Starkeya sp. ORNL1: one gene and its partner. The protein of the gene in region 2 binds, or shares a complex with, the protein of the main gene of each other region. Links are inferred from orthologs where the notes say so. Each region holds a gene or a part of one and is shown on either strand. Other genes may lie near its edges.

The links.
Region 1: the proteins of secA (region 2) and secY are in contact, whole or in part, in a crystal structure (PDB 3DIN), measured with the Thermotoga maritima proteins. The link is inferred for Starkeya sp. ORNL1 from one-to-one orthologs. Residues at the interface, in WP_004082002.1 of Thermotoga maritima: Glu261, Ala262, Arg263, Lys300, Ala301, Arg302, Thr303, Ile304, Ile305, Leu323, Tyr324, Asp325, Pro326, Val329, Ser330, Tyr333, Ile336, Lys340, Phe345, Val349, Glu363, Phe364, Tyr374, Ser375, Gly376, Gly377, Glu393, Ile395, Thr482, Ser483; in WP_004081795.1 of Thermotoga maritima: Glu108, Gly109, Glu110, Glu111, Ala236, Glu237, Arg238, Arg239, Ile240, Thr241, Ile242, Gln243, Tyr244, Ala245, Arg246, Arg247, Val248, Thr249, Gly250, Arg251, Arg252, Val253, Tyr254, Gly256, Ala257, Ser258, Thr259, Tyr260, Leu261, Pro262.

What each region holds. Positions count from the first base shown.
Region 1 is NZ_CP048834.1:951,409-960,024, forward strand. What follows is about bases 1-2,801. They hold secY (preprotein translocase subunit SecY), read right to left. Parts: upstream 2,167-2,801; coding sequence 835-2,166; downstream 1-834. Other genes in these bases: G3545_RS04670 (adenylate kinase), read right to left, coding at 254-838; rplO (50S ribosomal protein L15), read right to left, coding at 2,226-2,717; rpmD (50S ribosomal protein L30), read right to left, coding at 2,730-2,801. Also shown: more of rpmD, read right to left, coding at 2,802-2,918; rpsE (30S ribosomal protein S5), read right to left, coding at 2,931-3,482; rplR (50S ribosomal protein L18), read right to left, coding at 3,520-3,882; rplF (50S ribosomal protein L6), read right to left, coding at 3,895-4,428; rpsH (30S ribosomal protein S8), read right to left, coding at 4,446-4,844; rpsN (30S ribosomal protein S14), read right to left, coding at 4,859-5,164; rplE (50S ribosomal protein L5), read right to left, coding at 5,224-5,781; rplX (50S ribosomal protein L24), read right to left, coding at 5,774-6,091; rplN (50S ribosomal protein L14), read right to left, coding at 6,091-6,459; rpsQ (30S ribosomal protein S17), read right to left, coding at 6,549-6,797; rpmC (50S ribosomal protein L29), read right to left, coding at 6,808-7,017; rplP (50S ribosomal protein L16), read right to left, coding at 7,029-7,442; rpsC (30S ribosomal protein S3), read right to left, coding at 7,475-8,182; rplV (50S ribosomal protein L22), read right to left, coding at 8,182-8,562; rpsS (30S ribosomal protein S19), read right to left, coding at 8,574-8,616. UniProt on the Escherichia coli protein: The central subunit of the protein translocation channel SecYEG. Consists of two halves formed by TMs 1-5 and 6-10.
Region 2 is NZ_CP048834.1:5,368,363-5,384,528, reverse strand. Bases 7,074-10,474 are described here. They hold secA (preprotein translocase subunit SecA), read left to right. Parts: upstream 7,074-7,472; coding sequence 7,473-10,274; downstream 10,275-10,474. Other genes in these bases: G3545_RS25300 (peptidylprolyl isomerase), read right to left, coding at 7,074-7,112. In the rest of the region: G3545_RS25335 (GNAT family N-acetyltransferase), read left to right, coding at 169-747; G3545_RS25330 (glycosyltransferase family 2 protein), read right to left, coding at 876-1,664; G3545_RS25325 (sugar phosphate isomerase/epimerase family protein), read right to left, coding at 1,661-2,494; G3545_RS25320 (NAD(P)-dependent oxidoreductase), read right to left, coding at 2,500-3,297; G3545_RS25315 (hypothetical protein), read right to left, coding at 3,299-4,306; G3545_RS25310 (FAD-dependent oxidoreductase), read right to left, coding at 4,303-5,382; G3545_RS25305 (GtrA family protein), read right to left, coding at 5,387-5,794; more of G3545_RS25300, read right to left, coding at 6,126-7,073; G3545_RS25290 (nuclear transport factor 2 family protein), read left to right, coding at 10,618-11,007; G3545_RS25285 (murein L,D-transpeptidase family protein), read right to left, coding at 11,155-12,816; G3545_RS25280 (acetyl-CoA carboxylase carboxyltransferase subunit alpha), read right to left, coding at 12,936-13,889; G3545_RS25275 (LysR family transcriptional regulator), read right to left, coding at 14,033-14,917; G3545_RS25270 (peroxiredoxin-like family protein), read left to right, coding at 15,019-15,699; G3545_RS25265 (site-specific tyrosine recombinase XerD), read right to left, coding at 15,826-16,166. UniProt on the Escherichia coli protein: Required for protein export, interacts with the SecYEG preprotein conducting channel.

The DNA of each region.
Region 1 (8,616 bases), 4.4 Mb from region 2 along the record:
GGGCTACGCACGAACGCGCCCTTCGACATCCTCGGCGGACGTCGAAATGACGCAGTCGCTTGAGTGAAGCGCGGCACATAGAGGGAATCGGGCTCTATGTCAAGCCACGCGGCAGGATTTCCGAGGATGACCCTCTTTTCTCTCCCCGTTGGGGAGAGGTGGCCCGCGAAGCGCGTCGATGAGGGAGAGCCCGATTGCGGACCGGCGAAGGCCCTCACCCCATCCTCTCCCCGTCGGGGAGAGGGAGCTACCCTCAAACCGTCTCCAGCACCTCGGCGATGGCCTCGCTGACCTCGTCGATCGGCCGCATGCCGTCGACAGGCACCAGGAGGCCGCGCTCGGCATAGTAAGGCGCCACCACCGCGGTATCGCGGTTGAACGCCTCCAGCCGGGTCTTGAAGACTTCCGGATCGTCGTCCTTGCGCACCGGCTCGCCGCGGGCCGCAGTTTCCTGCGCGCGGCGCATGATGCGCTCGACCAGCTTGGTCTGGTCGACCTTGAACTCGATCACGGCGTCGAGCTTCAGGCCCTTCTCGCGCAGCATGTCGTCGAGCGCCTCGGCCTGCGCCACGGTGCGCGGGAAGCCGTCGAGGATGAAACCCCGCGCGGCATCCGGCTGCTCGATGCGGTCGGCGACGATGCCGATGACGATATCGTCGGAGACGAGGCCACCGGCATCCATCACCGCCTTGGCCTTGAGGCCGACGGGCGTGCCGTTCTTCACCGCTTCGCGGAGCATGTCTCCGGTCGATAGCTGGACGATGCCATGGCGGGCAACCAAACGCGTTGCCTGCGTGCCCTTACCCGCCCCTGGCGGACCCAGCAGTATCAACCTCATCGGCGCTTCCCCTTGAGCTTGGCCTTCTTGACCAGGCCTTCATATTGATGCGCCAGCAGATGCCCCTGGACCTGCGCCACCGTGTCCATCGTAACGCTAACCACGATGAGCAGCGAGGTGCCGCCGAAATAGAACGGCACCGCGGCGTAGGAGATCAGGATCTCCGGGAACAGGCACACTATCGCAAGGTAACCAGCACCGATGACGGTAATGCGAGTCAACACATAGTCGATATATTCCGCCGTGCGCTCACCCGGGCGGATGCCGGGGATGAAGCCGCCGTGCTTCTTCAGGTTGTCCGCAGTCTCGGTCGGGTTGAACACGATCGCGGTGTAGAAGAAGCAGAAGAACACGATCAGCAGCACATAGAGCAGCATGAACAGCGGACGGCCATGGCCGATCAGCGCCGTAACCGTGGTCAGCCACGGCGGGCCGGAGCCCTGCGTGAAGCTCGCTACCGTGGTCGGGATCAGCAGCAGCGAGGACGCGAAGATCGGCGGGATGACGCCCGATGAGTTCAGCTTCAGCGGCAGGTGAGACGACTGGCCTTCATAGACCTTGTTGCCGACCTGGCGCTTCGGATACTGGATCAGCAGCCGGCGCTGGGCGCGCTCCATGAACACGATGAACATGATCACGGCGACCGCCATCAGGATCACCGCGATGATGATGCCGGTGGAAATCGCACCCTGGCGGCCGAGCTCCAGCGTGTTGGCGATCGCCGAAGGCAGCTCCGCCACGATGCCGGCGAAGATGATCAGCGAGATGCCGTTGCCGATGCCGCGCGAGGTGATCTGCTCGCCGAGCCACATCAGGAACATCGTGCCGCCGGTCAGGGTGATGACCGTGGAGATGCGGAAGAACCAGCCGGGATCCGAGACCACGGCGCCGGAGCCTTCAAGGCCGACCGAGATGCCGTAGGACTGGAACAGCGCCAGCACCACGGTGAGGTAGCGCGTGTACTGGTTGATCTGCTTGCGGCCGGACTCGCCTTCCTTCTTCAGCGCCTCGAGGGTCGGCGAGACCGTGGTGAGGAGCTGGATGATGATGGAGGCGGAGATGTACGGCATGATGTTCAGGGCGAAGATAGCCATGCGCGAGACCGCGCCGCCCGAGAACATGTTGAACAGGCCCAGGATACCGCTGGACGCCGTGCGGAACACGTCCGCCAGGGCGTCCGGGTTGATACCCGGCATAGGAATGTAGGTGCCGAGCCGATAGACGAGAAGCGCACCCAGTGTGAACCAGATGCGCTTCTTCAGTTCGTCGGCTTTCGCCAGAGCACCGAAATTGAGGTTAGCCGCGAGTTGTTCTGCTGCGGACGCCATGGTGGCTTCGCTCCTCGCCCGTGCCCTAGATCAAAGAATCGGAGTGCCTGAGGTAAGCCTCAGGCCGCCGTTTCGCCAGAGGCTTTCGCGGACGCCAGCAGCGTCACGGTGCCGCCGGCCTTCTCCACCGCCGCAACGGCGGTCTTGGTGGCATGCGCCACTTCGAGCGTGACCTTCGCCTTCAGCTCGCCGGTGCCGAGCACGCGGACGCCCTGCTTGACGCGGCGCAGGGCGCCGGCCGCGACCAGGGCCGCCTCGGTGACGGGCTTGGAGGCATCGAGCTTGCCGGCGTCGATCGCGGTCTGGATGCGATCGAGCGAGACTTCGTTGAAGTCCAGGCGGAAGATGTTGTGGAAGCCGCGCTTCGGCAGACGCCGATGCAGCGGCATCTGACCGCCTTCGAAGCCCTTGACCGCGACGCCGGTGCGCGAGGTCTGACCCTTCACGCCACGACCGCCGGTCTTGCCCTTGCCGGAGCCGATGCCGCGGCCGACCCGCATGCGCTTCTTGCGCGAGCCTTCATTGTCACGAATATCGTTGAGGTTGCTCATCGACCTATCCCCTCACGCTTCCACGACGCGCACGAGGTGGCGGACCTTGGCAACCATGCCACGGACAGCCGGCGTGTCTTCGAGCGTCGAACGACGCCCGAGCTTGTTCAGGCCGAGACCAATGAGCGTCGCCCGCTGGTCTTCCGGACGGCGGATCGGGGAGCCGATCTGCTCGACCGTGATGGTTTTCGCGTTCGCCATGATGCGCTCCTATCAGTCGGTCGCTTCGGCGTCGTCGACGCGGCGGCGGCTCTGCAGCTGCGACACCTTGAGGCTGCGGCGAGCAGCGACGAGGCGTGGGCTGTCCTGGTTCTTCAGCGCGTCGAACGTGGCGCGAACCATGTTGTACGGGTTGGACGAGCCGAACGACTTCGCCACCACGTCCTGCATGCCCAGCGTCTCGAACACGGCGCGCATCGGGCCGCCGGCGATGATGCCGGTACCGGCCGGGGCGGCGCGCAGCACCACCTTGCCGGCGCCGTGATGGCCGTGCACGTCATGATGCAAAGTGCGACCCTCGCGCAGCGGCACGCGGATCAGCGCGCGCTTGGCGGCATCCGTCGCCTTGCGGATGGCTTCCGGCACTTCGCGCGCCTTGCCATGGCCGAAGCCGACGCGGCCCTTCTGGTCGCCGACCACGACGAGCGCGGCAAAGCCGAAGCGCCGGCCGCCCTTCACCACCTTGGCGACGCGGTTGATGTGGACCAGCTTGTCCACGAAAGTATTGTCGCGATCCTCGCGTTCACGCTCACGTTCACGAGCCATGATCTAATCCTCTTTCCGCGGTGACCCGCTCGTGTCGTCAGAAGTTGAGGCCGCCCTCGCGGGCAGCCTCCGCGAGCGCCTTGACGCGGCCGTGATAGATGAAGGCGCCGCGGTCGAACACCACGTCCTTCACCCCGGCCGCGACGGCGCGTTCCGCCACGAGCTTGCCGATCGCCTGCGCCGCAGCGATATCCGCGCCGGTCTTCAGGCTGCCCCGCAGATCCTTCTCCAGCGTCGATGCCGCGGCGACGGTGACGCCGTTCGCATCATCGATGACCTGCGCATAAATGTGCTTCGACGAGCGATGCACGGAGAGGCGCGGCCGCCCGTTCGCCGCCGAGCGAAGCGCCCGACGGACACGCGCCTTACGGCGCTCAGTAGCGTCCTGATACTGTGCCATGGTTCGATTCCGTTACTTCTTCTTGCCTTCCTTGCGGAAGATGAATTCGCCGGCGTACTTCACGCCCTTGCCCTTGTAGGGCTCGGGACCGCGGAACTCGCGGATCTCGGCGGCGACCTGGCCAACCTTCTGGCGGTCGATGCCGGAAATGACGATTTCCGTGGGCTTCGGCGTGACGATCTGGATCCCTTCCGGAACCGGATAGATCACGTCGTGGCTGTAGCCAAGCGCGAGGTTCAGGTTCTTGCCCTGCACCGCGGCCTTGTAGCCGACGCCGGTGATCTCGAGCTTCTTCTCGAAGCCCTTGGTCACGCCTTCGACCAGGTTCGACACCAGGGTGCGGGACAGGCCCCACATCGCCTTGTGGCGGTTGGTCTCGCCGCGCGGCTTGAAGGAGATGACGTTCCCCTCCAGCGTGGCGCCGATTTCCTCGACGATCTCGACCTGAAGGGCGCCCTTGGGGCCCTTCACCTTGACGGTCTGGCCTTCCACGGCGGCGGTGACGCCGGCCGGGACGGTGATGGTGGCTTTGCCGATCTTGGACATGTGCTCTGCTTCCCCGATCAGAAGACGGTGAAGAGGACTTCGCCGCCCACGTTCTTCTCGCGGGCTTCGTGGTCCGCCATCACGCCCTGCGGCGTGGAGACGACAGCGACGCCGAGACCGTTGGCAACGCGCGGAAGCGTCTTGACCGACGAATAGACCCGCCGGCCTGGCTTGGAGACGCGGGAGATCTCGCGGATCACCGGCTCGCCGTCATAGTATTTCAGCTCGATCTCGAACTCGGTGCGGCCATTGACCGGCTCGCCCGCTGAGTAGCCGCGGATGAAGCCTTCCGCCTGGAGCACGTCGAGGACGCTGGCGCGCAGGCGCGAGCCCGGCGTCGAGATGCGTTCCTTGCGGCGCATCTGCGCGTTGCGGATGCGGGTGATGAGATCGCCGATGGGATCGGTTGTCGACATGGATCAGCCCTCCCTCACCAGCTGGACTTGACGAGGCCGGGGATCTGGCCCTGCGAGCCGAGCTCGCGGAGCGCGATACGGCTCATCTTCATCTTGCGGTAGAACGCACGCGGACGGCCGGTCACTTCGCACCGGTTACGGATGCGGACCTTCGCCGAATTGCGCGGGAGCTGCGCGAGCTTGAGGACCGCGGCGAAGCGCTCCTCGATCGGCAGTTCCTTGTCACTGATCAGGGCCTTGAGACGCGAACGCTTGCCGGAATAGTTCTTCACGAGCTTCCGGCGGTGTTCGTTCTTTTCGACCGCGCTCTTCTTCGCCATATGCTTTTGCTCCTAGTCTCCGCGTTTGGGGCTCCCGCCCCACGGCCGGAAGGGGATGCTTACTGCCGGAACGGGAAGTTGAAGGCCTTCAGAAGCGCGCGCGCCTCTTCGTCCGTCTTCGCCGTCGTGCAGACGATGATGTCCATGCCCCACATCTGATCAACCTTGTCGTAGTTGATCTCGGGGAACACGATGTGCTCCTTGATGCCGAGCGCGAAATTGCCGCGCCCGTCGAAGCTCTTCGGGTTCAGGCCGCGAAAGTCGCGAACCCGCGGCAGCGCGATGTTCACGAGGCGGTCGACGAACTCGTACATGCGGGTCTTGCGAAGGGTAACCTTCGCGCCGACCGGCTGGTTCTCGCGCAGCTTGAAGTTGGAGATCGCCTGGCGGGCACGCGTCACCACCGGCTTCTGGCCGGCGATCAGCGCGAGGTCGCCCGCCGCGGTCTGCACCTTCTTGGTGTCGGCAGTGGCTTCGCCAACGCCCATATTGATGACGATCTTCTCGATGACCGGCACTTCCATGGCGTTCTTGTAGCCGAACTGCTCGATCATCTGCTTGCGGATGACGTCCTCGTACTGGGACTTCATCCGCGGGGTGTAATTGGCCTCAGCCATCGATCTTCTCCCCCGAGCGCTTGGCGACGCGCACCTTGGTGCCGTCGGCCTGCACAAGGAAACCGACGCGGGTCGGCTTGCCGTCCTTCGGATCGGCGATCGCGATGTTCGACAGGTGGATGGGACCCTCCTTGGAGATGATCCCGCCTTCCTGGTTCGCGCTCTGCCGCTGGTGGCGCTTCACGAGGTTCACGCCGCGAACCTTCGCGGTGCTCTCCTTCGGCAGCACTTCGATGACCTCGCCGCTGCGACCCTTGTCGCGGCCGGCGAGGACGACGACCTTGTCGCCCTTTTTAATCTTCGCCGCCATCACAGCACCTCCGGCGCCAGCGAGATGATCTTCATGTGGTTCTTGGCGCGAAGCTCGCGCGGAACCGGCCCGAAGATACGGGTGCCGACCGGCTCCTTGTTGTTGTTGATCAGCACCGCAGCATTGCGGTCGAAGCGGATCACCGTGCCGTCGACGCGGCGGATGTCCTTGGCCGTGCGAACCACGACCGCCTTCATCACGTCGCCCTTCTTCACGCGGCCGCGCGGAATGGCTTCCTTCACCGACACCACGATGATGTCGCCGACATGGGCATACTTACGCTTCGACCCGCCCAGCACCTTGATGCACATGACGCGACGCGCGCCGGAATTGTCCGCCACGTCGAGATTGGTCTGCATCTGGATCATGACGCACCTTTTTCTCGTAACCTGCGCGCGACCAGTGGAACCTGGCGCACCTCACCCCGTTTCCGGGAAACTTGTCAGCGAAGCGAGGATCAGACCTCGACGCGCTTCTCGCCCTGGACCACGGTCCAGTGCTTCAGCTTGGACAGAGGACGGCTTTCCTCGATCCAGACCGTGTCGCCTTCCTTCCAGGAGTTCGCCTCGTCATGGGCGTGGTACTTCTTGGAACGGCGGACGGTCTTCTTCAGCAGCGGATGCGTGAAGCGACGCTCGACCCGGACCACGACGGTCTTGTCCTGCTTGTCGCTCACCACGACGCCCTGCAGCAAACGCTTCGGCATCGTTATCTCCTCACTTCGCCTTGGCCGCAGTCGCGGCCTTCTGCGCCTGGATGGTCTTGATCCGCGCGATATCGCGGCGGATCTGACGCACCCGCGCCGTGTTCTCGAGCTGGCCGGTGGCACGCTGGAAGCGCAGGTTGAACTGCTCCTTCTTCAGCGACAGCACATCGTCGGAAAGCTCGTCCGGGGTCTTGGTCCGGAGATCGGAAGCCTTTGCCATGATGATCCCCCTCACTCGGCGATGCGTTCGACGAAGCGCGTCTTGATCGGCAGCTTGGCAGCGGCCAGCGTCAGCGCTTCCTTGGCGACGTCCTGGCTGACGCCGTCGATCTCGAACATGATGCGGCCGGGCTTCACCTTGGCCGCCCAGAACTCCGGCGCGCCCTTGCCCTTACCCATGCGGACTTCGGTCGGCTTCTTCGACACCGGCACGTCCGGGAAGACGCGGATCCACACCCGGCCCGCACGCTTCATGTGACGGGTGAGCGCGCGACGCGCGGCTTCGATCTGGCGCGCGGTAACGCGCTCCGGCTCCATCGCCTTCAGCCCGAACTGGCCGAAGTTGAGGTCAGTCCCGCCTTTCGCAGTGCCGTGGATGCGGCCCTTGAACTGCTTGCGGAACTTGGTGCGCTTCGGTTGCAACATGACTCGCGCCTCTCATTATTCTCGCAATTGACTCACGCCGCGTCGCGGCGCGAGGAACGACCACCCGACGGCTCTGCATCCGCCTGACGCTTGTCCTGCGCCATCGGATCGTGCTCGAGGATTTCGCCCTTGAAGATCCAGACCTTGACACCGCAGGTGCCGTAGGTCGTGAAGGCGGTGGCCGTACCGTAATCCACGTCCGCGCGCAAGGTGTGCAGCGGCACGCGGCCTTCACGATACCATTCCAGGCGCGCAATTTCGGCGCCGCCAAGACGGCCGGAGCAGTTGATGCGGATGCCTTCGGCGCCGAGACGGATCGCGGACTGCACGGCGCGCTTCATGGCGCGGCGGAAAGCCACGCGGCGCTCGAGCTGCTGGGCGATCGATTCGGCGACCAGGCGCGCGTCGATTTCCGGCTTGCGGATCTCGACGATGTTGATGAACACCTCGGAGGCGGTCATCTCGGCGACCTTCTTGCGCAGCTTGTCGATGTCCGCGCCCTTCTTGCCGATCACCACGCCCGGACGAGCCGAGTGGATGGTGACGCGGCACTTCTTGTGCGGACGCTCGATCACGATCTTGCTGACCGCAGCCTGCTTGAGCAGCTTCTGCAGCATCTCGCGGATCTTGATGTCCTCGTGCAGCAGCTGGCCGTACTCGCCCTTGCTGGCGAACCAGCGCGAGTCCCAGGTACGGTTGATGCCGAGCCGCAGCCCGATCGGATTGACCTTCTGACCCATCAGGCCTTCTCCTCAACTTCACGCACCACGATGGTGATGTGCGAGAACGGCTTCTCGATACGGCTGGCGCGGCCGCGGGCGCGAGCGGCGAACCGCTTCATGACGATGCCCTTGCCGACATGGGCCTCGGCGACGACGAGATCGTCGACGTCCAGCTCATGGTTGTTCTCGGCATTGGCGATGGCCGATTCCAGGCACTTGCGAACATCGCCGGCGATGCGCTTGCGCGAGAATTCAAGGTCGGCGAGCGCGGTCGCGACCTTCTTGCCGCGGATCAGACCCGCGACGAGGTTGAGCTTCTGGGGGCTGACGCGAAGATTGCGAGCAACCGCCTTGGCTTCCGTATCCGCGAGCGCGCGCGGACGAGCTGCCTTACCCATGACTCTGACCTCTACTTGCGCTTGGCTTTCTTGTCCGCCGCGTGCCCGTAATAG
Region 2 (16,166 bases):
CGGTGAATGCCACGTTCAGCCTCGATTCCTGAGGCCGTCCCTAGCTTGACGACACGATGGCGTGATTCCCGGGGCCCTTCCGGTTTGGAAAATGGGCTCTAAGTCTCGCCGTGCCCAGTAAGCAGACGGTGCCCCGGGCGGGGGCCTCCGGAAGACGGAGACAAACTGATGCCGGCGACCCAATCGAGCTCAACCGCGGCTGTTCTGCGCGTCCGTCGCGCCAATCCCACCGACCTTACCGATGTTCGCCGCCTCCAGGCGGCATCGCTGCGCGGCTTTGCGCGTCGCGTGCATGGCGAGGAGGTGATCGAATCCCTCATTCCGCGCATCGGCACCTTCGACGCCGAGCTGGTGTCCGACGGCACCTTCTTCATCGCCGAAATCGAGGGCGAGGCGGTGGCCTGCGGCGGCTGGTCGATGCGCGAGCCGAGCTACATGGGCAGCGAGATCGAATTGCCGACCACGGCCGGCGGCGTTGATGTGCCGCACGTCCATGGCGTGTTCGTGCATCCGCTCTTCATCCGCTACGGCATCGGCTCCGCCTTGCTGGAGCGCATCGATGCCGACCTGCGCACCCAGGGCTTCGCCCGTGCCCGGGTGGCGGCGACGCTGGCGGCCGAAGGCTTCTTCGCCGAGCGCGGCTGGCGCCGCCAGGGCGCGGTGTTCGGCGCGCTGGACGGCGGGTTGATCTTCGTCGCCATGGGCATGGAAAAGCGCTTCGCCTCGGACCTGCGTTTGGCGGCTTAATTCCCAAAGTCGTCATCCCGGACGGGCCGCAGGCCCGATCCGGGATCGTAGGAAGGTGATGCGCGGGACTTCACGCGATCCCGGCTCTCCGCTGCGCTCCGGCCGGGATGACGACCCAGCAGGGGTCGCTATGGATTGAACCGTCCCGTCGCCGCGGCGAACAGTTCGCCCAGCATGTCCAGGCGCCCTCTCATGCCGCTGATCTTGGTCGGCGTGGCCTCGCCCACCGGGTAGCGGCGGGCGACCGGCACCTCCGTGGTGCGCAGGCCCAGCCGCGCCGCGCGCACGGTCAGATAGAACAGCAACTCATAACGCACGAACACGTCGCGAAACGGCGCCACGCGCGGATCGGCGAGGTAGCGCGCCGAGTAGGCGCGGAATCCGTTGGTCGTGTCGGTGTACCAATGCCCGGCGGCAAGGCTCAGCACCGGCGCATGGATCAGCCGGCCGGCGAGATGGCGATCCCGCGGCGTGTTCTCGGCGACGCCGCCGGCGACATAGCGCGAGCCCTGCACATAGTCATACCCCTCGTCGAGCTTCTCCAGGAACAGCGGGATGGCATCGACGCCATCCTTGCCGTTGCCGTCGACAGTGACGACGCCGTCATAGCCCTCGTCCAGCGCGAAGGCATAGGCGATGCGCAGCTGCGCGCTCAATTTGCCAGGCGCGGTCTTGGTCAGCAGCGCGCGCACGCCGACGAAACGCAGGAAATCGGGATCGAGCGAGCCGTCGGTCGAGCCGCCATCGGCGATGACGATGTCGCATGCCGGGGCAAGTTCGGCGATTTGCCGAAGCTGGCGGCGGATGCGCTCGCCCTCATTGATGACCGGGATCACCAGCACATGGCGGTGCTGCTTGGGCCCCAGGATGTCGGTGCGATGCGCCGGGATGGCACGACTGGGCGTATCGGTGCTCATAGAGGATCGGCCCCAGCGGCCAGCACGGCGGACGGCATGTAGAGTTCGGAGATCAGTTCGGCGGCGCCCGCCGCCGCGTCTTCCCATGCCCCCGCCGCCTTCATCTCCGCCGAGATCCAGCCATCATAGGAGGCTTCGCCGAGCGCCGCGGCGATCGGACCATGGTCGACGCCGGAAGCGCCGAGCGCGGCGAGTTGCGGCTCGCTGACATGGAAATGGCTGGCAAAGGGCGCCGCTTCGACGATCACCGCCGGGTCCTCCTGGTTGAGGAACATGGTCCCGGTGTCGATCTGCAGCCGAACGCCGGGATGGTGGATCGCCTTCACCAGATCCAGCGCCTCGCGGGTCGTGGTGGCGAACTTGCAGCCATAGACCGGCGCATTGGCCTCGAAGGCGAGCGTGGTGCCCTCATCGGCGAACAGCGGGGCCAGGTAGCCGAAGAAGTCGGCCGCGATCCGGAACGCGGCATCGGGCGCCAGATCCCCCGGATTGCGCACCCCCGGCGCGCCGAACACGCAGGCCCCCGCCCCCAGCGCACCGGCTACCCGCGCCACTTTGGCGAGATGATCGCGCAGCCGCGTTCTCGCCTCCTCGGCGCCGAACAACGCAACGCCGCTGATGCCGAACAAGATGCCCTGCATGGCGACGATGCGAAGCCCTTCGCCCTCGATCGCGGCGCGCGTCTCGGCAAGGCGCGCCGGCGCCGCCGGCCAGCCCGGCACCGATTTGCCCGGCGCGATTTCGATGCCGGAGTATCCCAGCCGGCTAAACACCTCACAGGCCGCCGGGTCACTTACGCCGTCCGGCAGCAGGATGTTCGAGATCGCCATTCCCTTCACGATGTCGCCCCGGCCTTGACCGCCTCGATGCCGCGCTCGTCTGCGACGAAGCCGCAAATGGTGTCGAGACACTTCTGCGCCGACATGATGAACGCCCCCTCCCCGCCGAATGCCTGGGCATGCCGGGTGCCGACACGGTACTCCGGCGCCGGATACTTCTCCTCCCCGACCACGACGCCGGGGAAGTCGCACTCGATGATCTCGCGCATCCGCACCGGCTCGGTGAACAGGTTCACCAGCTTGAGCCCGACGCGCCGCGTGGTGCCGATATCGGCCCACAGCCGCGAGACCGGATACCACTGGAACAGCCCAGCCGGATTGATGAGATCGGTCTGGTTGTGGTGCAGCAGGTCGTAGATGGCGTTCTTGCGCAGCCCGGGCCCGAACAGCGCCGGCAGCCGCACGATGCGCACCAGCGGGAACGTGTCCTTGGCCCACTCTTCCAGCTCGTAGCGGTGGCGGCCATAGGCATGGTTCGCCGCCGGGTCGATCGCGGTGGCCTCGTCGCCGCCGGCGGCCGGGTCGGGATAGACGTCGATGGTGGAGATCAGGATGAGCTCGCCGATCTTCGCCGCGCCGAGCGCGTCGGTCAGCAGCTTGATGCCGGCGCGGTCCGCCTCGGGATCGCGGTTCGCCATCCATTTCACCGCGGAGACCCCGGCGCAGACCACAAGGTCGAAGGAGCGCCCCGCCATCTCGTTGATGTTACGGCTGTTGTAGCGTTCGTCGAACACCGTCGCCGCGTCGAGATTGGAGCCGACGAAGCCGGTATGACCGATCAGTGCCGTGATCATGTCAGTCGCCTCCCGTGGTTGCCGCCTCAGGCGCGCCGAGCCGGAACGCGCCGGTCTCATCAACAACGTTCAGCCGGCTGGAACGTGCCGTGCGCTCGCTGCGCAATTCGCGCACCACGGTGCGTCGGCGCCGCCCGCCAGTAGCGGCATGGATCTGCACGACATATTCCGACAGCAACCAGAACATCAGCGAAAACAGGAACATCATCCCCGCCATCTGCAGCGACAGCGTGGTCCAGCCGGCCTCGACGTTCGGCTTCAGCAGGAACACCAGCACCACATAGGCCGCATAGAGTAGCGACAGCGCACTCGCCAGCATGGCGAACAGCCCGAGCATCCGCACTGGCGTCGCACCGAGGCTGATGGCGAGCCGCACTGCCTTGCTCGCGCGAGCAGCGAGGGAGGAGACCTGCTCCGGCTCCGGCGACGTCTCCGCCACATCAACCTCTGTAGCGGCAAATCCCGGCCCGCAGGTGCGCGCCTTCAGCAGCAGTTCGGCATTCTGCCGGGAGAGCAGATAAAGCGCCGCCTCACGCTGCATCAGCCCCAACTCGACCGGCGAGGGCTTCAAGGCAGCGCCGGTCATCGAGGACAGGAATTGGTAGGCGGCACGGTGGATGAAGGTGTCATGCACCGCCACCGCGCGGTCGAACACCGCATCATAGCCGGCGCGTATCCGCTCCACCGCCTCCGGCACCGCTGCGACCGCGGCTTCGGTGAGCGAGAGCAGAAGCACATGGTCGCACACCGCATTCTCCATGCCGACCATGCTGGCGACTTCACTGTCGAGCCATTCGGCAAGCACCAGGCAGGTGGCGTCCGGTAGCGTGGCGACCAGGCTCTTCAGCTCGCGAACACCCGCGCCCGAGCCGTCGGCGACCAATATGGTCTCGACATCGGTGAAGTTCTCGCCGAGCACCGCCAGCAGCCGGTCGAGAAGCGCGCGATCCGGCAGCGTGTCCCTCACCACCAGTATCAGCGAGACCGAGGTCAGGCGTTCGCGTCTCATGCGCTCTCTTTCCATTGGTGGGCGCGCAGCATCTCCAGCACATCGTAGATGTTGTCGATCTTCGACCCCATGACACTGAGGATGCGCGGGCTGGCGACGCAGGTCTCGGCGAGGATCGGCCGGCCGTCATCATCCTCATTGCGCAGGAGGACGGTCTTGATCTCGAAGATGGAACGCACCGGCTCGACCTTCGCCAGCACGGGCAAGAAGCGCGCCGCATCGCGCAGCATTGCCATGGCATTGCTGCGGGTGGGCAGAGCATTGCCATGGCCCGGCTCGGTCCAGGCTTCGTGCGGGGTGTAGCGCACATGGCTGAGCGAATGCAGCTTCGCCGCCGGAAACGGCATGGTGGAGAAGAACGGCCCGTCCATCACCGTGATGCCGACGTCGGCGATATCGCGCGGCGGCGGGATCAGCAGCATCTCGGCCAATTCGCGCTTGAGGCGTGCTTTCACCGGGATGCCGACATCGTCGAGCGCCGCGTAGGTGCAATTGACGACAAGTCCGGCCTCGATGGTCTCGCTTGGCAAGGTCACGCGGACCGGTCGCGCCGGCGCGGCGATGGGCTCGACCCTCACCGGCGTCCCCAGCCGTACATCGACATGGACGTCGGCGAGCCGCTGCGCGGCGGAGCGCGCCAGCGCCACCGCGTCGAAGGCCAGTTCGCGGGTGAGGAAGGCGGCTTCGATCAGGTCGGGATCGAACAGCCGCGCCAGCGCCGCCGGCGCCTCGCGGCACAGTACGCCGATCTTGCCGCAGAAGCTGGCGAACTGCCCGGCATTGACCCGCGAGGTCGCGGCGATGGCGTAGAGCTTCACCATGTCGGTGCGCACGGCGAAGCCGTAATCGGCGACGAAGCGTTCGAAATTCGCCCGCGAGCGCTCGGCGGTCGAGAGCGAGCGGGGATAGTGGTAGCCGTTATGCACCCGCGCCTGGTTCACATAGGAGGCGCGGCGCAGCAGGCCGGCCTCCCGCTCGCACAGCATCACACGCGCAAAGCCGAGGCGGCGCAGTTCGACCGCGATCTCGCAGCCGAAGAACCCACCACCGATGACCAGCGCGTCGACGCTTCCCATGCGCCTAACCCGCCGCCGTCCGGTAGGTCCATAGCGAGTGGCAGGCATAATTGAAAATCGGCACGGTGGTGAGGATCACCAGGCTGACGAGCAGATGGTGCACGCCGAGCGAGGCGAGGCCCAAAGCCATCAGCCAGTTCAGCACGAAGCCGGCGCCGACCACGATCCAGAAGCGGGTGAAGGTGCGCGCGTCCATCGCCGCTTCGAAGGTCCACAGGCTGTTGCCAGCATAGGACACCAGCGTGCCCAGAATGAAGCCGGCGATGGCCCCGGTCACGATGCCGCGCCCGAGCCCGTCGACCATCAGCGACATCATGCCGACATAGGCGAGGCTGCTCGCCACGCCGACGACGAGGAACCGCACGACACGCCGCTGCAGCAGGGCTTTCGCAGTCGAGATGATCGGTTCCATGGGGCTTTGGAATGTTGGGGCTGGCGGGTGTTTTGCAGACTATCCGTTAAAAATCCCGCCGCGCGATCGGCGAGATGTCGCGCGATGATTAACGGGTTGTTGGGGAAGGCGCTCTGCTTGAGCATCCTTCGAGGCTCGCTACGCTCGCACCTCAGGATGACGTGGTTATTTAACGCTACGTCATCCTGAGGTGCCCGCCGCAGGCGGGCCTCGAAGGATGCCCACCGCCGTGTCCCCAAAACGATTTGAGCGCGCCCCGTGAGGGAACGCGCTCAAGCATTCGTCTCACCCGAGCAGCGGCGAGCCCACCAGCCCGCCGCCTCGCGTCACATCACGGCTTCGGCGCTTGTGCCGGGGCGGCCGGCGCGTCGGTCTTCGGAAGCAGGTCGGCCGGGCTCGGCGCGGCGGTGGTCTTTTCCACCTTGGCAGCGTCGCGGACCTTCTGCACCGCCTCGGCCTGCGCCTTCTGGGCGAGGAACTGCTCGATCTGCGGCTTCACGTCATCGAAGCTCGGCAGCGGCTTCTGGCGCTTGTCCTCGAGCTTGATGACATGCCAGCCGAACTGCGTCTTCACCGGCTCGGAAACCTCGCCCGGCTTCATCGCGAACGCCTTGTCGGCGAATTCCGGCACCATCTGGTCCTTGGTGAAGTAGCCGAGATCGCCGCCATTCTCCTTGCCCGAGGGATCCTCGGTGAGCGCGGAGGCAAGCTTGGCGAAATCCTCGCCCTTCTTCAGCTTGGCTTCCACGTCCTTGGCCTTGGCCTCGGCGGCAGCCGACGCCTTCTCATCCTTCGGATCCTCGACGCGGAACAGGATGTGGCGGGCGCGCACTTCCTCTTCCGGCTTCTGCTGCTTCAGCGCTTCGTCATAGGTCTTCTTCAGCTCGGCATCGCTCACCGCCGCCTTGGTGGCCTTGGAGAGCGCGGCCTGCATCAGCAGGCGCTTCTTGGCGAAAGCGAGCTGCTGGGCAAATTCCGGCGCCTGGTCGAGCTTGTCGGCCTCGGCCGACTGGGCGAGCGCGGTGAGGTCGATCAGGAAGCCGAGCACATATTCCTGGCGGGCCGGCCCCTGGAGCTGCGGCGGCAGGCTGCCGCCGAGCTCGTCCTCGGCGATGGTGAGGTCGGACTTCTTGATCTCGATGCCGTTCACCCGCGCCAGCACGGGATCGGCGTCAGTGGCTCCGGGGGCAGGCGCAGCGGCCGCCGGCGGAGTGGCAGGCGCCGGGCTCTGTGCATGGGCGGGCAGCGCGGCGACGCCGAGCGCGGCGGCGCTAAGAAGCGCGGCGGCGAACGCGGCACGCGGGGAACGGAATGTCATGGATGCCTGTCCTTGGAGGTTTGCGGTGGTCCGCGTTTCGGGCGGCGAAAGCTGGCCCAGTCCGGCCGGCGTTGCAAGCGGGGGGTGCAGGAGGCGCGCCCTTCTGGCAAGCACGCCCGCCCGCGATTGACAACCCCCAAACCCGTTCATAAGTGTGGCACGCCGCGCGGGCCCTCCCGCGCGCTCGCATTTATGTTACCGGACCGCGCTATCACACGCACCCGGCATGACCGACGGACCCATTTCGGCCGCAAATGCCGTCTCGATCGGTTGGCTGACCGGTTGATCGCTAAACGGGGCTCGGCGGCCCGTCACCGCCGCGCCCTTCTCTGCCCCGACGGGACGTGGATTGGAAGCACGATGCTCGGCGCCATTGCGCGAAAGCTTTTCGGATCGGCCAATGACCGCCGGGTGCGCGGTTACCAGCCGAAAGTCGCCGCCATCAATGCCCTGGAACCGGAAGTCGCGGCGCTGTCCGACGAAGCATTGCGGGCGCGCACTGACGCCTTCCGCAAGCAGCTCGCCGAGGGCACCGACCTTGAAGACCTCCTGGTGCCGGCCTTCGCCACGGTGCGCGAGGCGGCCAGGCGCGCGCTCGGCCAGCGGCATTTCGACGTCCAGCTGATCGGCGGCATGGTGCTGCACGAGCGCGGCATCGCCGAGATGCGCACCGGTGAAGGCAAGACGCTGGTGGCGACCACCACGGTCTATCTCAACGCGCTGACCGGCAAGGGCGTGCACGTCGTCACGGTGAACGACTACCTCGCCAAGCGCGACGCCGAATGGATGGGCCGGGTCTATAAATTCCTCGGCCTCACCGTCGGCATCATCGTCCACGGCATGGACGACGACGAGCGCCGCGCGGCCTATGCCTGCGACGTCACCTACGCCACCAATAACGAGCTCGGCTTCGACTATCTGCGCGACAACATGAAGTACGAGCTCGGCGCCATGGTGCAGCGTCCGCACCATTATGCCGTGGTCGACGAGGTGGACTCGATCCTGATCGACGAGGCGCGCACCCCGCTCATCATCTCCGGCCCGCTCGACGACCGCTCGGAGTTCTACAACACCATCGACACCTTCATTCCCCGGCTGTCGAAGGAGGACTACGACGTCGACGAAAAGCAGCGCTCGGTCTCCCTCACCGAAGCCGGCATGGAGAAGATGGAGCAGCTGCTGCGCGATGCTGGGCAGCTGAAGTCCGACAGCCTCTACGACATCGAGAACGTCTCGGTGGTGCACCATGTCAACCAGGGCCTCAGGGCCCACACGCTGTTCCAGCGCGACAAGGACTACATCGTCCGCAATGACGAAGTGGTCATCATCGACGAGTTCACCGGCCGCATGATGCCGGGCCGCCGCTATTCCGAAGGCCTCCACCAGGCGCTGGAAGCCAAGGAGCGCGTGCAGGTCCAGCCGGAGAACCAGACGCTCGCCTCCATCACCTTCCAGAACTATTTCCGCATGTACGAGAAGCTGGCGGGCATGACCGGCACGGCCAACACCGAAGCGGCCGAGTTCGGCGATATCTACCGCCTGGAAGTGATCGAGATCCCGACCAATCTGCCCGTCGCCCGTGTCGACGACGATGACGAGGTCTACCGGACCGCCGGCGAAAAATACAACGCCATCATCGAGTTGATCGACGACTGCAAGAAGCGCGGCCAGCCGGTGCTGGTCGGCACCACCTCGATCGAGAAGTCCGAACTGCTCGCCGAACTTCTGAAGAAGCGCGGCTTCAAGCAGAAGGACTTCACCGATCCGGACGCCTTCCGCCCGCTCTATGACGGCGACCAGGGCCAGACCGAGGACAAGGTGTTCGCGGTGCTGAACGCCCGCCACCACGAGCAGGAATCCTACATCGTGGCGCAGGCCGGCGTGCCCGGCGCCATCACCATCGCCACCAACATGGCCGGCCGCGGCACCGACATCCAGCTCGGCGGCAATGCCGACATGCGCATCGGCCACGAGCTTGCCGACATGCCGGAAGGCGAGCAGCGCAACGCGGCCGAGCAGGCGATCCGCGACGAGATCGCCAAGCTGAAGAAGCGGGCGCTCGAGGCCGGCGGGCTCTATGTCATCGGCACCGAGCGGCATGAAAGCCGCCGTATCGACAACCAGCTGCGCGGCCGCTCCGGCCGCCAGGGCGACCCCGGCCATTCGCATTTCTTCCTGTCGCTCGAAGACGACCTGATGCGCATCTTCGGCTCCGACCGGCTCGACGGCATGCTGCAGCGCCTCGGCCTGAAGGAAGGCGAGGCCATCGTCCATCCCTGGATCAACAAGGCGCTGGAGAAGGCGCAGCAGAAGGTCGAGGCGCGCAACTACGACATCCGCAAGAACCTGCTGAAATACGACGACGTCATGAACGACCAGCGCAAGGTGGTGTTCGAGCAGCGCGTCGAGCTGATGCAGGACGAGGACGTCGCCGAGACGGTCGCCGAAATGCGCCATGGCGTGGTCGAGGACCTCGTCACCAAATATGTGCCGCCGACCGCCTATCCCGAGCAGTGGGACACGGCAGGCCTCGCCGAGGAGCTGCGCCGCGTGCTCGGCCTCGATCTGCCGGTGGTCGACTGGGGCCACGAGGAAGGCATCGCCGACGAGGAGATGCGCGAGCGCATCCTGCGCCGGGCCGACGAAGCGATGGCCGCCAAGGTCGCGCAATACGGCCCGGACATCATGCGCTATGTCGAGAAATCGATCCTGCTGCAGACGCTGGACCATCTCTGGCGCGAGCATCTGGTCACGCTCGACCATCTGCGCCAGGTCATCGGTCTGCGCGGCTATGCCCAGCGTGATCCGCTGAACGAGTACAAGTCGGAAGCCTTCCAGCTGTTCGAGGCAATGCTCTCCAGCCTGCGCGAGGCGGTCACCGCCCAGCTGATGCGCGTCGAGGTCGTCACCCAGCCGCCGCCGATGGACGAACTGCCGCCGATGCAGGCGCACCATCTCGATGCCGACACCGGCGAGGACGAGTTGCTGTCCTATACGGACGCCGAGATCGCCCGCGAGGCGACGCTGGCTCCTGCCGCCGACGCGGCGTCGCCGCGGCGCGATCCGAACGATCCCTCGACCTGGGGCCGCGTCGGCCGCAACGAGGCGTGCCCCTGCGGCTCCGGCAAGAAGTTCAAGCACTGCCACGGCCGGTTCGCGTAAGGTTGGCCGGCGCCTAGAGCCCTTCCCGTTCGGATGGAAACATCCGAACGACAAGAAAGCGCTCTAGATTCAATAAGCTGGAGCAATTCCTCTTCGATCAGATGATTCCATCTGATCGGGAAATGCTCTAGCGCGACCGGTCCACGGCAAATCGGATGTCGTCATCCCGGGCGGCCGAAGGCCGATCCGGGATCGCGCGCCGAAAGAGGTCCACCTTCGTCACGTGATCCCGGCTCTCCGGCTGCGCCTCCGGCCGGGATGACGCCTTCGATATTCTCGTCTCGCGGGGGACAAATCGGCTCCAGCCGCTGTAGCGTGCGTCCCTCCTCTCGGAGGCTCGCCCGTGCCGCACTGGCAAACCGACATCCATGCCTGCGAGGCGCGCTTACGCGATGCCGCGCTTGCCGGCGACGTCGCCGCGCTCGATGCGCTATTGGCCGACGACCTCGTCTTCACCAACCAGAACGGCCAGGTTCTGAACAAGCAGGACGATCTCGACCTGCACCGCAACGGAATGCTGCGGCTGGAGAGCCTGGCTTTCTCGGAGTATCGGCTGCGCCGGCTCGACGAGGCCCATGTGCTGGTCACGCTGCGGGCGGACGCCGAGGGCCGTGCCGGTGGCCAACCCTTCACGGCGGCACTGCGTTTCACCCGCGTCTGGCAACGCCAGGACGACAGGAGCCACGGCGGCGCCTGGCAAATCATCGCCAATCATTGCTCGGCGGTGGCGTAAGGCGATCCCCAAGCCGTCCCCGTGGGCCTTCGTCCGGCCGGAGGCGTAGCCGTAGAGCCGGGATCGCACGAAGGTAGAGAACCTCACGCGATCCCGGATACGGCCTGACGGCCGTTCCGGGATGACGACAAATGCCGGGAAAAGAAACTACTGCGAGAAGCCGCCGGTCGAGCGGATCGCGGCGCCTGGCAGTTGCTGGGTGCCATAAAGCGGCTGATCAGCGCTGGGCGCCGGCTGCGCGGTAGCGACCGGCCGCGGCGCGGCCGGGGCGGTGGAGACCGGCTTCGGCGCGGCGGCGGGAACCGACGGGCGGGCCGGCGGAATCGGCACCGCAGTCGGCAGCACGGCAGCTTGCGCGGGAGCGTCGGCGGCCGGCGCCGTCATCGCCACAGGCGGCGGCGCAGCAGCGGGTGCCGGGGCCGGATCACTCTGGCCGAACCACTTGCCGAGCGAGAAGCCTGAAGACGCGGCCGGTGCCGGCGTGGTCGAAGCGGTGCTGGCCGGCTCGCTGCCGCCGCCGAACAGCTTGGTCAGGAAGTTGCCGCCACCCGAGGAATTGTCGATCGAGGCGACCCGTGCGGTCGGCTGCGCCTGCGCGCCGGAATTGGCGAACAGCACGGTCTCAGAGCGCGATCCGCCCGGCGCATCGGTTGGACGCGGCGGCGGCATCGGCACGCCGGAACGCACGCCGGTGGCAAGCGCGACGCTGGCCTCGGCGGTCGGAGCGGCAGGCGACGCGGCAGCCGGCCCGGCGTCGGCGGTCTGGATCGGCGGCGTATCGGTGGCGGTCGGCTGGCCCGGCGGGCGCACATTCGGCGGCAGCGTGCCGGGGGTGCGCACCAGGCTGTCCGGATTCTGCACCTTGGCCAGGAACACCTTGTGCATGCCGCCATCGGTGCCGGTCTTGACCGGCGCCAGCGGCGTGCGCGGCGCCAGCGAAGCGACCTGCGCGTCATCCTGCGTACGCTTGGTCGCGATCTCCTGCTCCAGGTCCGCCGGCTCGGTGGAAGCCGGGCACGGGCCTGTCGGGTTGAACTTGGCGTTCGGGTCGGTCGGCGTCTCGTTGAAGACGTAGCGCTTCTCGCAGACATCGACCTTGGGCGGCGCCTTGGTGATCTCGAAGGTGTCGTAGCCTTCCTTGATCATGCGCCAGAAGGCCATGTTCGGGTTGTTGCGATGCCGCGCCATGTTGGTCGGCGTCATCCGGAACGGATAGGCCTGCACCTGGAAGGAACGCTGTCCGCCGGTGAAGCTGTCGCGACCGAGCGCAAAGATCTCCTGGATCTGCTCGTCGGTCATGGCATAGCAGCCGGAGGACGAGCAGTCGCCATGCACCATCAGATGCGCGCCGGTACGGCCCCAGGCTTTGTCATAGGCGTTGGGATAGCCCATGTTGAAGGCGAGGTAGTAGCTGGAGTTCGGGTTCATCTGCCCGGGGGTGATGGTATAGAAGCCTTCCGGCGCCTGCCGGTCACCTTCCGTCACCTTGGGTCCGAGCTCGCCCGACCAGCGGCAGATCGGGTAGGTCTTGAGCAGTGCGTAATCGCCGTCCTTGGTCTGCTTCCAGACCTCAAGCTCCGACTCTTCCTTGAAGATGCGCACCGTGATCGGGCTGGTGGGCGTCATGCCCTTCTTCTCGATCAGCGCGACGGTCTCCGGCGCGAGCGGGCGCATCGCCTTGGCACCGACACCACCACCCGAGCCGTTGCAGGCGGCCAGCGCCAGCGCACCGACGCCAATGAGCAGGGCCGCGCGCAGCCTTCCGGCCAGCCCGGTGCGGGAGAAGAGGGAAGCTTCCGTGCGGCTCAACGCAGAACTCCTCAGTCCGACCCGTGAGGCGATGAGCTTAATGAATAAAGCGTTATCCTTGACGGCTCGTTACCGCAAGTGCAGCAAGGACACGCCGTCAAAGCTTCAATAGGCACGTCCTACAACCCCCTGCCGATGGCAAGGAATTTCTCCCGCCGCGCCTTGCGCAGCGCCGCCGGATCGAGCCCTGCGAGATCGGTGAGCGCCGCCTCGATGGCGTCGGCCGCCGAATCCATCGTCGCCTCGGGATCGCGGTGTGCGCCGCCCGGCGGCTCGGAGATGATGGAATCGATGATGCCGAAGCGCGAAAGATCCTGCGCGGTGATGCGCATATTGGTTGCGGCTTCCTGCGCCTTCGCGGTGTCGCGCCACAGGATCGAGGCGGCACCTTCCGGCGAGATCACGCTGTAGATCGCATGTTCCAGCATCAGCACCCGGTTCGCGGTGGCGATGGCGATGGCCCCGCCCGAGCCACCCTCGCCGATGATGACGGCGACATTGGGAACGCCGAGCGACAGGCAGGCATCGGTCGAGCGGGCGATTGCCTCGGCCTGGCCGCGTTCCTCGGCGTCGAGGCCGGGAAAGGCGCCGGCGGTATCGACCAGCGAGATCACCGGCAATGAGAAGCGGTCGGCAAGCTCCATCAGCCGCACCGCCTTGCGGTAGCCCTCGGGCCGCGCCATGCCGAAATTATGCTTGATGCGGGTCTCGGTGGTGGAGCCCTTCTCATGGCCCATCACGCACACAGCCTGCCCCCGGAAGCGGGCGAAGCCGCCGAGGATGGCCTCGTCCTCGCCGAACTTGCGGTCGCCGGCGAGCGGGGTGAAATCCTCGAACAGATGCGCGGAATAGTCGGAGAAATGCGGGCGCGAGGGGTGGCGGGCGACCTGCGTCTTCTGCCAGGGGGTGAGATTGGCATAGAGCTGGGCCAGCGCCTCGCGGGCCTTGACCTCCAGCCGGCCGATCTCCTCGCCGATGGCGACGGCGTCGCCCTGCTCGGAGAGCGTCTTCAGTTCCTCGAGCTTGGCCTCCAGCTCGGCCACGGGCTTTTCGAAATCGAGGTAGCTGCGCATGTGCTGTCGGCGGGCTCGCATACGGACGTGATGAGGGCGGCGGTGATCCGCCCGGTTCGAAGGCGCGCGAAGCTGTGCCCCGAGAGGGTGGCGGCGTCAAGGCGGACGGTGACGACGCAAATCGCGCTTTCCGCCGCGCGCGTCTACCGCGCCAACTCGCGCGACAGATACTCCACCAGCGCCCGGACCTTCGCGGAAGGGTGCGGGCCGGCGGGATAGACCGCGTGCACCGCCAGCGGCGCCACCTCGAAATCGCCCATCACCCGGACCACGTCGCCGGAAGCCAGGTCGTCGCGGCACATCCATTCCGAGACGAGGGCGACGCCAAACCCGGCACGGACGCAAGCCATCATTCCCTCGCTGGAATCGATGCTGATCCGGGGTTCGAGTTCGATCGAGACCGCAGCGCCGTTGCGCATGAAGCTCCAGCCGCGCCGCGAGGCGGGCCCCGGGCCGAAGATACAGTCATGGCCCAGCAAGTCCGACGGCACTATGGGTTGGCCGCGTGCAGCGACATAGCGTGCGGAGGCCACCGGAAACCGGGCCCCGACAGCAAGGCGCCGCGCCCCGAATCCCGACGATGTGAGGTCGCCGAGCCGGATCGCCACGTCGACGCCCTCGGCAATGAGGTCAGTGCGCGCGTCGGCTATGACAAAGTCGAGTCGCAGCAAATGGTTAGCGGCAAGGAACGGCTGCAGCAACGGGATTACGATGCGCACCCCGAACGTGACCGGCATGGCGACGCGGATCAGCCCGCGCAGGCTGTCGATGCCGCGTGCGGCGTCCTCCGCCGCCTCGAGATCGGCGAGCACCTGCTTGGCACGCTCCAGGAAGGTAGTGCCTGCCTCGGTCGGCGCCACCCTCCGCGTGGTGCGCAACAGCAGCTTAATCCCGAGCCGCGCTTCCAGTTCGTTGACGATGCGCGAAACTGAGGGCTGCGACAGGCCCAATTCCCGGCCAGCGCGCGAGAAGCTGCCGCTCTCGGCCGTGCGGACAAAAACCGTGAGTTCCTGAAGCCGATCACTCATTTGACTAGCATATAAATGTTCTTCGAAGTGGGCACATTCTCCCATTTGTATGGATGAACCATCCTCCCGGCCATCGCAATAGCAAACCGGGAAACAATCCCATGGCCCTTCAAGACACGCTGAACGCCTTCCGCGCCAATTTCGAAGCCGGCGGGCCGCCCTATAACGCGCCTGGCTGGATCCACGAACCGATGCACCGCGCCACCGACGAGTTGATCGCGTCCGGCCTTGCCGGGCATGCGCTCAAGGCCGGCGACGTGGCGCCCGCCTTTACGCTCCAAGATGCCGAGGGTAACGCCGTCGCATCGCAGGACCTCCTCGCCCACGGCCCGATGATCGTCACCTTCTATCGCGGCGTATGGTGCCCCTATTGCAACTTCGACCTGCAGGCGATCCAAGCGGCCTTGCCAGACTTCGAGGCGCGCGGCGCCCGGTTGGTTGCCGTCTCGCCGCAGACGCAAGCCAATAGCCGCCGCTCGATGCGCGACAACAAGCTCAGCTTCCCGATCCTGTCCGATCCGGGCAACGAGGTCGCCGCCAGCTTCGGCCTGCGTTTCGGGCTGCCGGATTATCTGATCGACCTCTACAAGAACGTCTTCAAGAACGACCTTGCCGTAGCCAATGGCGATCCGAGCTGGACCTTGCCGATGCCGGCCCGCTTCGTCATCGCCACCGACGGCACCATTGCCTATGCCGAGGTGAATCCGGACTACACCCGTCGGCCCGACCCGTCCGAATTGCTGCCGGTGCTGGACCGGATGCGAACGGCAAGCCCGGCTTGAGTCGATCCCCCGGGCGGCAACGCGGTATTGTCGGATGGCCGGGCTTGACCCGGCCATCCCCAAATTCCGGCACCAGCGTTCAGCCTGGGGATGACTGCCGCCTCGAATGGCAGGCGTCCTTGATGCTCACCCCTCGCCCAGCGGGTGCAGATCGCGCACCAGGCTCTTCAGCCGCTCGTCCAGCACATGGGTGTAGATCTGCGTGGTCGAGACGTCAGCGTGGCCGAGCAGCGTCTGCACCACGCGCAGGTCCGCGCCATGGGCCAATAGATGACTGGCAAAGGCGTGGCGCAGCACGTGCGGCGAGAGCTTGCCGGGATCAAGCCCGGCGGCCAGCGCGAGGTCTTTCAAATCGAGCCCGATCTGCTGGCGGGTGATGTGCCCGCTTGCCGCCACCGAGGACGGGAACAGCCAGCGCCCCGCGGTGCCCTGCTTCGAGGCCGCCAGCGCGGTGCGCCACGCCGCCA